Regions from separate parts of the Pseudomonas sp. 05L36 genome, predicted to be linked through region 3. Evidence: predicted binding sites of a transcription regulator. Region 3 holds the regulator's gene; each other region holds the start of a gene.
What was found. The regulator sigma-54, encoded in region 3, starts transcription at its own class of promoters, with help from an activator protein. The targets are predictions, from matches to a motif close to ANTGGCATNNANNTTGCTNT.

Region 1 (4,141 bases), on a different contig from region 3:
TCGGTGGAGCGCATCGTCAACATGAACTGGGAGGAGATCCATCCGCCGCCCAAGGGCACCGGGCGCGATCACTACCTGACGGCGGTGACGCGGGTCGACAATCAGTTGGTCGAAATCATCGACGTCGAGAAGGTGCTGGCGGAAGTGGCACCGACGCCGGAAGCGATTTCCGTGGGTGTGGTGGATGTCGAAACCCGGCACAAGGCGCTTTCGTTGCGAGTGCTGACGGTCGATGACTCGTCGGTGGCGCGCAAGCAGGTCACGCGTTGCCTGCAAACGGTCGGCGTCGAAGTGGTGGCGTTGAACGATGGTCGGCAAGCGCTGGATTACCTGCGCAAACTGGTCGACGAGGGCAAGAAACCGGAAGAAGAGTTCCTGATGATGATCTCCGACATCGAGATGCCGGAGATGGACGGGTACACCCTGACGGCGGAAATCCGCAACGACCCGCGCATGCAAAAGCTTCATATCATCCTGCATACTTCGTTGTCGGGGGTATTCAATCAGGCGATGGTCAAGAAGGTCGGTGCCGATGACTTCCTGGCCAAATTCCGTCCTGATGACCTGGCATCCCGGGTAGTCGACCGGATCAAAGCAGCAGATTTCAGCTAGGGGTTCGCACCCCAGGCAGTCAACACGATTTAAGAGGCGGCATCATTGTCTACGGGTAATTTGGATTTCGAACAGTTCCGGGTATTCCTGGAAAAAGCCTGTGGCATTTTGCTCGGTGAAAACAAGCAGTACCTGGTCTCCAGCCGTCTCAACAAACTGATGGAACAGCAAGGCATCAAGTCTTTGGGTGAGCTGGTTCAGCGCATGCAGACGCAACCGCGCAGCGGTTTGCGCGAGCAGGTGGTGGATGCCATGACCACCAATGAAACCCTGTGGTTTCGAGACACCTACCCGTTTGAAGTCTTGAAGAACAAGGTCCTGCCCGAAGCGATCAAGGCCAGTCCCGGCCAGCGCCTGCGCATCTGGTCGGCGGCATGCTCGTCGGGCCAGGAACCCTATTCGCTGTCGATGTCCATCGACGAGTTCGAGCGGGTCAACATGGGTCAGTTGAGGATGGGTGTGCAGATCGTTGCCACCGACCTGTCCGGCACCATGCTGAACAACTGCAAGACCGGTGAGTACGACAGCCTGGCCATCGGCCGCGGTCTGTCGCCCGAGCGTCTGCAGCGTTATTTCGACCCGAAAGGACCGGGACGCTGGGCGATCAAGGCGCCGATCAAGAGCCGCGTGGAATTCCGTTCCTTCAACCTGCTGGACAGCTACGCGAGTCTGGGCAAGTTCGACATCGTGTTCTGCCGCAACGTGTTGATCTACTTCTCCGCCGAGGTGAAGAAGGACATCCTGTTGCGCATCCACAGCACGTTGAAGCGGGGCGGTTACCTGTTCCTCGGTGCTTCCGAAGCGCTGAACGGGTTGCCGGATCATTACCAGATGGTCCAGTGCAGCCCGGGGATCATTTACCAGGCGAAGTGATGCAAAAGTGGCGCGCATAAAAAACGGGAGTCCTCAGGGACTCCCGTTTTTTTGTGCCTGATGATTTCTCGCAAGCACTGCATTTCCCTGTGGGAGCGAGCCTGCTCGCGATGGCGTCCTGACAGTCGAGTTCAACTTTGCCAGACACACCGCTATCGCGAGCAGGCTCGCTCCCACAGTGGCCGGCGGTGTTCTGAAAAGGGTAAGGAGGCGGCAGAAAAGCGGCATGCGGCGGAAAACCGTTGCCGCTTTTCTGGCATTGCCGCGTTGCCATGGCCGGCAAAGCCCCGGTTTCCGGGCTTTTTTGAATTGGCATGGGGCTTGCTAAGTTGATCCTACGAAAAATCAGGTCACCCGAAGGTTTCCCGACATGAGCATCAGCTTCGATAAAGCGCTCGGTATCCACGAACAAGCCCTGGGCTTCCGCGCCCAGCGTGCCGAAGTCCTGGCCAACAACATCGCCAACGCCGATACCCCGAACTACAAGGCTCGGGACCTGGACTTCTCGAAAGTGCTCGCCGAGCAGAACGAGAAAACCAAAAGCGGCACCTTCGCCCTGAACATGACCAACAGCCGTCACATCGAGGCTGAAGGCCTGGGCAATGGCGACGAGTCGTTGCTGTATCGCACGCCGATGCAACCGTCGATCGACCAGAACACCGTGGACGCCCAGCTGGAACAGTCGAACTACGCGCAAAACGCGATCGGCTTCCAGGCCAGCTTCACCCTGCTCAACAGCAAATTCAAAGGGCTGGTGTCAGCCCTGCGCGGAGAGTAAGCCATGTCTCTATCCAGTGTTTTCAACATTGCCGGTAGCGGCATGAGTGCGCAGACCACGCGTTTGAACACCGTCGCTTCGAACATCGCCAACGCCGAGACGGTTTCGTCGAGCATCGACCAGACCTACCGCGCGCGTCATCCAGTGTTCGCCACCATGTTCCAGGGCGGCCAGAGCGGCGGCAGCGACTCGCTGTTCCAGAACCAGGATGCCGCCGGTCAGGGCGTGCAGGTGCTGGGGGTGGTCGAAGACCAGAGCAACCTCGAGGCGCGCTACGAGCCGAACCATCCGGCGGCCGATGCCAAGGGCTACGTCTACTACCCGAACGTCAACGTGGTTGAAGAAATGGCCGACATGATTTCTGCGAGCCGTTCGTTCCAGACCAACGCCGAAATGATGAACACCGCCAAAACCATGATGCAGAAGGTCCTGACCCTCGGTCAGTGATAAGGGACGACTCAGATGAGTGTTACCGATTCCACCAGCGGTTTGAGCCTCAACGATATCCTGGCCAACTCCTCGATCAAGACCAACGCCACGACTGACGGCCTCGCGTCGGCAACCGGCAGCGCCACGGGCAACAAGGCCCTGGGCAAGGATGCGTTCCTGCAGTTGCTGGTGACCCAGCTGAAAAACCAGAACCCGCTGGAGCCCCAAGACAACGGCGCGTTCGTGGCCCAGTTGGCGCAGTTCAGCAGCCTGGAAGGCATCACCACGCTCAACAACACCGTGAGCGGCCTGGCCAGCAACTACAACTCGTCCCAGGCCTTGCAGGCATCGTCGCTGGTGGGCCGTTCGGTCATCGCTCCGGGTGACAAGGCCGTGGTCGATACCACCAAGAGCCTCAGCGGCACGGTGGTGGTACCGTCTTCGGTGGCGTCCGCCACCCTGAAGATCACCGACTCAACCGGCAAGACCGTGCGCACCATCGACCTCGGTTCGCAGAAGGCCGGCAACGCCAGCTTCATCTGGGACGGCAAGAACGATGCGGGTGAGACGGTACCGGCGGGCACCTACACCTTCGGCGCCACGAGCACGATCGATGGCCAGTCCGTCGCGTTGATCACCAACCTGCCGGCGACCGTCAACAGCGTGACCATCAGCCAGACCGGCGGTGAGTTGATGCTCAATCTGGCCGGGCTGGGCAGCGTTGCCCTGTCCAAAGTACAAACCATTGGTATGTAGAGCCGACTAACACGGCACAAAGGAGTGGATGATGTCTTTCAATATCGGCCTTAGCGGTCTCTATGCAGCCAACAAACAACTGGACGTGACCGGCAACAACATCGCCAACGTCGCGACCACCGGTTTCAAATCGTCCCGTGCAGAATTCGAAGACGTGTACTCGGCGACCCGCCTGGGCACCGGCAGCAAGACCGTCGGCAACGGCGTGCGCCTGGCCAACGTTTCCCAGCAGTTCGGCCAGGGTGACGTAAGCAACACCGGTAACGTGCTCGACATGGGTATCCAGGGCAACGGTTTCTTTGTCCTGAGCAACAACGGTTCGCTGACCTACACCCGTGCCGGTACATTCAAGACCGACAAGGAAGGCTACGTCACCAACAGCGACGGTACGGCCCGCCTGCAAGGTTACGGTGTGGATGCCAACGGCAAGATCGTCAATGGCGTGCTGACCGACCTGCGCATCGACACCTCCAACCTGGCACCGAAATCCACCAGCACCGTGTCGTCGACGATCAACCTGAACTCCACCTCGGCGGTGATCGACCAGACGGTTGCGGCGAACAAGTTTGACCCGTCCAAGACCGAGACCTTTACCAAGTCGTTCAGTACCCCGATCTTCGATACTCAGGGTAACCAGCACACCATGGATCAATACATGGTCAAGACTGGAGCGAACACGTGGGACACCTACAC
Region 2 (4,141 bases), on a different contig from region 3:
GAAGACTTAAGCGTGATCCGTTGGAAAGAGCATTTTTGCGCGGATATCAATATGGCGTTGGTGGTAAATCCCGTGAGCTTTGCCCCTTTACTCTACCGTCGGTACGTCAAGCCTGGATCAACGGCTGGCGAGAAGGACGCGGCGACAACTGGGACGGTATGACCGGCACTGCGGGAATCCACAAACTCAACGAACTTCACGCCGTCGGCTAATTACAGGGCACAACACTCCGACACGACAATCTGATTTTGTACCGAGTTAACCATGCGCGTCCCATCCGGACGGCGGGCTCCGGCCCAAGGGCTCCTTTAAAGGAGCCCTTTTTTATGCCCGGTACAAACCCAATTCCCTGTAGGAGCTGCCGAAGGCTGCGATCTTTTGATTTTGATTTTGATTTTTTAAGATCAAAAGATCGCAGCCTTCGGCAGCTCCTACGGGGACCGGGTTTATCTCAGGGCCGCGATTGCGTCTACCGACTCACGAATCAGCGCAGGGCCTTTGTAGATGAAGCCCGAGTAGATCTGCACCAGGCTCGCGCCTGCGGTGATTTTTTCTGCGGCGTGCTTGCCTTCGGTAATGCCGCCGGCAGCGATGATCGGCAGCCGACCACCCAGTTCCGATGCCAGCACTGTCACGGTGTGGGTGCTCTTGTCGCGAACCGGTGCGCCGGACAAACCACCGCCTTCGTCACCATGCTCCAAGCCTTCGACGCCTACGCGGCTCAGGGTGGTGTTAGTCGCAATCACGGCATCCATTCCGGTTTCGATCAGCGCTTGCGCAACCTGTGCGGTTTCTTCGTCGCTCATGTCCGGCGCGATCTTGATCGCCAGCGGTACATGTTTGCCATGACGCAATGCCAGTTCCGCGCGGCGCTCGGCCAGATCGGCCAGCAACTGCTTGAGCGAGTCGCCGAATTGCAGGCTGCGCAGGCCCGGCGTGTTCGGCGAACTGACGTTGACCGTCACATAGCTGGCGTGGGCGTAAACCTTGTCCAGGCAGATCAGGTAGTCGTCCACGGCACGCTCGACCGGCGTATCGAAGTTCTTGCCAATGTTGATGCCCAGCACGCCCTTGTACTTGGCCGCTGCCACGCGAGCCAGCAAGTGATCGACGCCGAGGTTGTTGAAACCCATGCGATTGATGATCGCCTCGGCTTCCGGCAAACGGAACAGGCGTGGCTTCGGGTTGCCCGGCTGCGGACGCGGCGTGATGGTGCCGATTTCGACAAAACCGAAACCCAGTTGGGCGAAACCATCGATGGCCGCACCGTTCTTGTCCAGACCGGCGGCCAGTCCCACCGGATTCGGGAAGTCCAGGCCCATGACATTCACCGGCATCTTCGCCGGGGCCTTGCACAGCAAGCCGTTGAGCCCAAGACGCCCGCCCGCGCCGATCAGGTCCAGGGACAGATCGTGGGAGGTTTCCGGGGAGAGTTTGAACAACAGCTGACGGGCCAGGGTGTACATGGGCGGATTTGACTCGATTGGCGGCGAATTGAGGCGGCGATTATAGCCGGGCAACGGGGTGGCAAGCGAGGCGCGTAATCAAATCAACAGATAATGGCATATGCCTTGCACCACTCTGGGCACCAGCACCCATGCCAACGACCGAATGTGTGCAAAGACAATGGCGTCGTCCCCGGCCTGCTCACGCAAGAACTCGGGACGACGTTTTTTTTGCAAGGTGAACACGCGATGAACGAAACGTCAGCCGACCCTCTGGCCTGGGTCAATGGCAGCGATGCCCCGGAAAAAACCGAAATCAATCTCGGCTTCATGGCCCTGAGCGACTGCGCCTCGGTGGTGGTCGCCGCCACCCAGGGCTTCGCCCAACCCCACGGCTTGACCCTGAACCTCAAGCGTCAGTCGTCCTGGGCCAACCTGCGGGACAAACTGGTCAGCGGTGAACTCGATGCCGCCCACAGCCTCTACGGTCTGATTTATGCCGTACACCTGGGCATCGGTGGCGTGGCCGCGACCGACATGGCTGTGTTGATGGGCCTGAATCAGAACGGCCAGAGCATCAACCTGTCCCGCGGCTTGCAGGCGCTTGGAGTGACCAGTCCTGAAGCACTGGATCGGCACGTGCACCAAACTCGCTCAAAACTCACCTTCGCCCAGACGTTTCCAACCGGCACCCACGCCATGTGGTTGTATTACTGGCTCGCCAGCCAGGGCATTCACCCATTGCAGGATGTCGACAGCGTGGTGGTGCCGCCACCGCAAATGGTCGCGCACCTGCGAGCCGGGCGTATCGACGGGTTCTGCGTCGGCGAACCCTGGTCCGCCAGCGCCGTGCAACAGGACCTCGGCTTCACCCTGGCCACGACCCAGACCCTCTGGCCCGATCATCCGGAAAAAGTCCTCGGCTGCACCCGCGCGTTCGTCGAGCAATACCCCAATACTGCCCGGGCGTTGGTGATGGCGGTTCTGGAGGCCAGCCGTTTCATCGAAGAAAGCACCGAGAATCGCCGCAGTACCGCACAATTGCTCAGTGCCGATCAGTACCTTGACGCGCCACTGGACTGTATCGAACCGCGCCTGCTGGGCGAATACGCCGACGGCCTTGGCCATCGCTGGCAAGACCCGCACGCACTGCGCTTGCACGGGGATGGCGAGGTCAACCTGCCGTACCTGTCCGACGGCATGTGGTTCATGACCCAGTTCCGCCGCTGGGGCTTGTTGCGCGATGACCCGGACTATCTCGCTGTGGCCCGGCAGGTCCAGCAACTGGACCTCTACCGTGAGGCCGCCAGTGCCGTCGGCGTCGCCTCACCAGCTGAGGAAATGCGCAGCAGCCAGTTGATCGACGGCAAGATCTGGGACGGCTCGGACCCGGCCGGTTACGCCCGTAGTTTCAAACTGCACGCCATGAGCGACAGCTCCCATCGATCCGCCAGCCGCTGACAGGAGACCACGAACATGCTGCGTATCCTGCTGATCAACGACACCGCCAAGAAAGTCGGACGCCTGAAGGCCGCCTTGACCGAAGCCGGATTTGAAGTGATCGATGAATCCGGCCTGACCATCGACCTGCCCGAACGCGTCGAAACGGTGCGTCCGGATGTGATTCTGATCGATACCGAGTCACCGGGTCGCGATGTCATAGAACAAGTGGTGCTGGTGACTCGCGACCAGCCACGACCGATAGTGATGTTCACCGACGAACACGACCCCGGTGTGATGCGACAGGCGATCAAGTCCGGAGTCAGTGCCTACATCGTCGAAGGCATTCACGCACAACGCCTGCAGCCGATTCTCGATGTGGCCATGGCACGCTTCGAAAGCGATCAGGCCTTGCGTGCCCAGTTGCAAGCCCGCGACCAGCAACTGGCCGAGCGCAAGCGCATCGAACTGGCCAAGGGGCTGCTGATGAAAATGAAGGACTGCAACGAGGAAGAGGCCTACACGCTGATGCGCCGCCAGGCGATGAGCCGACAGCAGAAGCTGATTCAAGTGGCGGAGCAGATTATTGCCATGAGCGAATTATTGGGTTGAACAACAAAAGATCGCAGCCTTCGGCAGCTCCTACAGGGGAATGTATGCACCCCGCAGGAGCTGCCGAAGGCTCGGGCCGCGTTCGGACGATCTTTTTTGCTTTACGCACATTTCCGATATGGCACAGATCTGGCTAGGTAATCACCACAGGTAACCAACGGCGGTTGCCCCACCTACGACAAAGACGTCGCGCACCTCATTTGCCCCTGGCGAATCGGGTGGCGGCGTTTTTTCGTTTTGGCCCCACAGCACGGGGCCGGTGGTGCGGCCGTATCGGCGCCCCACCTGCAAGCTCATGACTCCTTTCGAGACTCTTCACAGCTGAGGTGCGCAATGAATTCAAGCTTCTGGAAATCCGGCCATACACCCACATTGTTCGCAGCCTTCCTCTATTTCGACCTGAGTTTCATGGTCTGGTACCTGCTCGGTCCTTTGGCGGTACAGATCGCTGCCGACCTGCACCTGACGACGCAGCAACGGGGACTGGTGGTTGCCACGCCGATTCTGGCCGGGGCTGTATTGCGCTTTGCGATGGGCCTGCTGGCTGATCGCCTGTCGCCAAAAACCGCCGGGATAATCGGCCAGGTGATCGTCATCTGCGCCCTGTTCGTCGCCTGGAAAGTCGGCATTCACAGTTACGAGCA
Region 3 (4,141 bases):
TCCAGGACAACCTGATACAGGGCTTCGTTGCTTGCAGCATTACGCAGTTTTTCGCGAACTTCCTTGCGGTCGAGCATGCTGGCGATTTGTCGCAGCAGCTCAAGGTGCGCATCGGTGGCGGCTTCCGGGACCAGCAATACGAACAGCAAGTCAACCGGCGCGCCGTCGATGGCGTCGAAGTCGATAGGGGCGTCCAGGTGCATCAATGCACTGATGGGTGAAACACAGCCCTTGAGACGGCAGTGTGGAATAGCGATGCCGTTGCCAAAACCGGTGGAGCCGAGTTTTTCACGGGCAATCAGTGCCTCGAAGACATCTTGCATCTCCAGGGCCGGCACTTCGCGGGCGATCAGATTGGCAATTTGCTCGAGGGCTTTCTTTTTACTGCCGCCCGGCACGTTCACCAGGGAACGGCCGGGGGTCAGGATACTTTCAAGTCGGATCATGGGTTGGGAGTGTTAACGACCGGTTGCACCCTGGAGGAGGCTCTGGGTCTTTTCCTTATGCTTTTTGAGTTGTTTATCCAGCTTGTCGGTGAGTGCGTCGATCGCGGCGTACATATCGGTATGTTCCGCGTTGGCGACCACTTCATTCCCGGGAATATGCAGCGTGGCTTCGATTTTCTGCTTCAGTTTTTCGACGGTCATCGTGACCTGCACATTAGTGATCTTGTCGAAATGTCGCTCCAATCGTTCGAGTTTTTCGCCGATGTAGGTGCGAAGAGGTTCGGTCACTTCCAGTTGGTGTCCACTGATGTTGACTTGCATACAGCTTCTCCTTCGTTGCCAGTGCATAAAGCGGCAGGCAGAAATGCCTGCCACTGGAACGCTGTGGCGTGGCTCTACATCAACCGCTTGCGTTCGCTCGAAGGCGCGATCCCGAGGGATTCGCGGTACTTGGCGACGGTGCGGCGAGCCACCTGAATGCCTTGTGCCTCCAGTAAACCAGCGATCTTGCTGTCACTCAATGGCTTTTTCTGATTTTCCGCGGCAACCAGTTTTTTGATGATCGCGCGGATCGCCGTGGACGAGCATTCGCCGCCTTCGGAGGTGCTGACGTGACTGGAGAAAAAGTACTTCAGTTCATAAATGCCCCGGGGGGTGTGCATGAACTTCTGGGTGGTCACCCGTGAAATCGTCGACTCATGCATGCCGACCGCTTCGGCGATGTCATGCAGGACCAACGGCTTCATGGCTTCGTCGCCATATTCGAGGAAACCACGCTGATGCTCGACGATCTGGGTGGCAACCTTCATAAGGGTTTCATTGCGGCTTTGCAGGCTCTTGATGAACCAGCGGGCCTCCTGCAACTGATTGCGCATGAACGTGTTGTCGGCGCTGGTGTCGGCGCGGCGCACGAAACCGGCGTACTGGGCGTTGACCCGCAGCCGTGGCACCGACTCCTGATTCAGCTCCACCAGCCAGCGCTCGTTGTCCTTGCGCACGATAACGTCAGGAACGACATACTCGGCTTCGGTGGACTCGATCTGCGAACCCGGGCGCGGGTTGAGGCTCTGGACCAGCTCGATGACCTGGCGTAGTTCATCTTCCTTGAGCTTCATGCGGCGCATCAGTTGGCTATAGTCGCGGCTGCCAAGCAAGTCGATGTAATCGGTGACCAGGCGCTTGGCCTCAGCCAGCCAAGGGGTCTTGGCGGGTAGCTGGCGCAATTGCAGCAGCAGGCATTCGCCCAGGTTGCGGGCGCCGATGCCGGCGGGCTCGAATTGCTGGATGCGATGCAGGACCGCTTCGATTTCGTCCAGTTCGATGTCCAGTTCCGGATCGAAGGCGTCGAGGATTTCCTCGAGGGTTTCGTCCAGGTAGCCCTGATTGTTGATGCAGTCGATCAGGGTCACGGCGATCAGGCGATCGGTGTCGGACATCGGGGCCAGGTTCAGTTGCCACAGCAAGTGGCTTTGCAAGCTTTCGCCGGCCGAGGTACGGGTGGTGAAGTCCCACTCGTCGTCGTCATTGCTGGGCAGGCTGCTGGCGCTGGTCTGGTAAACGTCTTCCCACGCGGTGTCGACGGGGAGTTCGTTGGGGATGCGCTCGTTCCAGTCACCCTCATCGAGGTTATCAACCGTCGGGGCGGTTTCCTGGTAGGAGGGTTCCTGGATGTCGGTGTTGGGCTTCTGTTCGGCGTTGTCGGCCAAGGGGTCGGTGTTATCGAAGTCGTCGCCTTCTTCCTGGCGTTCGAGCATCGGATTGGACTCCAGGGCCTCCTGGATTTCCTGTTGCAGGTCCAGGGTCGACAATTGGAGCAGGCGGATAGCCTGTTGCAGCTGCGGTGTCATCGTCAGCTGCTGGCCCATTCTCAAGACTAGCGATGGTTTCATGGCAGGGGCTTAACACCTTATTCGCCGGCGCACACGCGCCATCCACTACAGGGCGCCGGGGCGCCAAACATAAGCAAATTATATGCCTGAAACTGTCGTGTTTGCCTAGAGCACTGTAACAATAAAAAAGAGTTGTTTTTTATCGAGACAAGCGCTCGTCGACCAGTCTCGCACCTCGGTGTCTTACAGGCGGAATTCGTGGCCCAGGTACACTTCCTTCACCAGGTCGTTGGCCAGGATGGTTTCAGCGTCGCCTTCGGCGATCAGTTGGCCGTCGTTGACGATGTAGGCGGTTTCGCAGATATCCAGGGTTTCACGAACGTTGTGGTCGGTGATCAGCACGCCAATGCCTTTGGCCTTGAGGTGGTGAATGATCTGCTTGATGTCCCCGACCGAAATCGGGTCCACGCCGGCGAAGGGTTCGTCGAGGAGGATGAATTTCGGGTTGGTGGCCAGGGCTCGGGCGATTTCCACGCGACGGCGCTCACCACCAGACAGGCTCATGCCGAGGTTGTCGCGGATGTGGCTGATGTGGAATTCCTGCAGCAGGCTTTCCAGTTCCTTGCGCCGACCGGCCTTGTCGAGTTCCTTGCGGGTCTCGAGGATGGCCATGATGTTGTCGGCCACCGACAGTTTGCGGAAGATCGATGCTTCTTGCGGCAGGTAGCCGATACCAGCCTTTGCGCGGCCGTGCATCGGCTGGTGGCTGATGTCCAGGTCATCGATCAGGACGCGGCCCTGGTCGGCCTGCACCAGACCGACGATCATGTAGAAGCAGGTGGTCTTGCCGGCGCCGTTCGGGCCAAGCAGGCCGACGATCTGACCGCTGTCGATGGACAGGCTGACGTCGCGCACGACCTGGCGGCTCTTGTAGCTCTTGGCCAGATGCTGAGCTTTCAGAGTTGCCATTACTGGGCCTTTTTCTCGTCGGTTTTCTTCTTCGGCTGGATCACCATGTCGATACGCGGACGCGACTCGGTCACCTTGCTGCCGGTGGCGCGACCGGCGCTGGCCAGCTTCTTCTCGGTGTCGTAGACGATTTTCTCACCTTGGGTGGTGTTGTTGTCCTTGTCGATGACTTTGGCCTTGTCGATCAGCACAACGCGATTTTGCGTTGCGTGGTACTGGATGGTCACACCCCAGCCCTGGACGGGTTTGGTGTCGCCCGCCGTTTGCAGTTGCTCGAAGTAGGCCAGGTTGCCCACCGAGGTAACCACGTCGATGTCGCCATTCGGGGTGCGGGTCATGGTCACCTTGTTGCCGGTAACCTTCATCGTACCTTGGGTAATGATCACGTCACCGGTATAGATGGCAATACCTTGCTTGTCGTCCAGTTGGGCATCGTCGGCCTGAATGCGGATAGGCTGCTGTTGATCTTCCGGCAGAGCCCAGGCGCTCACGCTTCCCAGTGCTGCGCCCAGACTGAGCAAAATCGGGAGGGTTTTAACGAGCCTCATACTGTCCTCTTACGTTCGATAGCAGGTGTATCCTGCTTTCTTTCAAATACGCCTTCATTCCCTTGCCAGTCGATACACCGCCAGCGCCGTCGATTCTAACGTCTTGCTCTGTCTGCGCATATTGCTGCTGCGGGAACACGGTCATGCGGGTGCTGGTGATCAGGGTTTTACGGTTTTTCTCGTCGAAGCGCGTGATGCGCACGTCATCGATCAGTTCGACCTGTGTGCCATCAGGGTTGACCTCGCCGTGCAGGCTCTGGACGTGCCACGGAAATTCAGTGCCGCGGAACACATTCAGGTCGGGGTTGGTCAGCAATGTCACCTCGGTCGCTTTCAGGTGCTCGACCTT

Region 1: a site for sigma-54 is predicted at 1,794-1,813, ahead of flgB (flagellar basal body rod protein FlgB). Genes of this name have one in related genera too.
Region 2: a site for sigma-54 is predicted at 1,559-1,578, ahead of AC1DKH_RS12435 (CmpA/NrtA family ABC transporter substrate-binding protein). Genes of this name have one in related genera too.

Annotation. Positions count from the first base shown of each region.
Region 1 covers NZ_JBFTOU010000008.1:246,897-251,037, reverse strand. The annotation lists gene AC1DKH_RS12065 (chemotaxis protein CheV) at 1-612, shown strand, start outside; gene cheR (protein-glutamate O-methyltransferase CheR) at 658-1,485, shown strand; gene flgB (flagellar basal body rod protein FlgB) at 1,856-2,263, shown strand; gene flgC (flagellar basal body rod protein FlgC) at 2,267-2,710, shown strand; gene flgD (flagellar hook assembly protein FlgD) at 2,726-3,448, shown strand; gene flgE (flagellar hook protein FlgE) at 3,480-4,141, shown strand, end outside.
Region 2 covers NZ_JBFTOU010000009.1:87,178-91,318, forward strand. The annotation lists gene rmf (ribosome modulation factor) at 1-212, shown strand, start outside; gene AC1DKH_RS12430 (quinone-dependent dihydroorotate dehydrogenase) at 447-1,466, opposite strand; gene AC1DKH_RS12435 (CmpA/NrtA family ABC transporter substrate-binding protein) at 1,695-2,906, shown strand; gene AC1DKH_RS12440 (ANTAR domain-containing response regulator) at 2,922-3,497, shown strand; gene AC1DKH_RS12445 (nitrate/nitrite transporter) at 3,831-4,141, shown strand, end outside.
Region 3 covers NZ_JBFTOU010000006.1:152,023-156,163, reverse strand. The annotation lists gene ptsN (PTS IIA-like nitrogen regulatory protein PtsN) at 1-446, opposite strand, end outside; gene hpf (ribosome hibernation-promoting factor, HPF/YfiA family) at 459-767, opposite strand; gene AC1DKH_RS09155 (RNA polymerase factor sigma-54) at 842-2,335, opposite strand; gene lptB (LPS export ABC transporter ATP-binding protein) at 2,519-3,244, opposite strand; gene lptA (lipopolysaccharide transport periplasmic protein LptA) at 3,244-3,792, opposite strand; gene lptC (LPS export ABC transporter periplasmic protein LptC) at 3,779-4,141, opposite strand, start outside.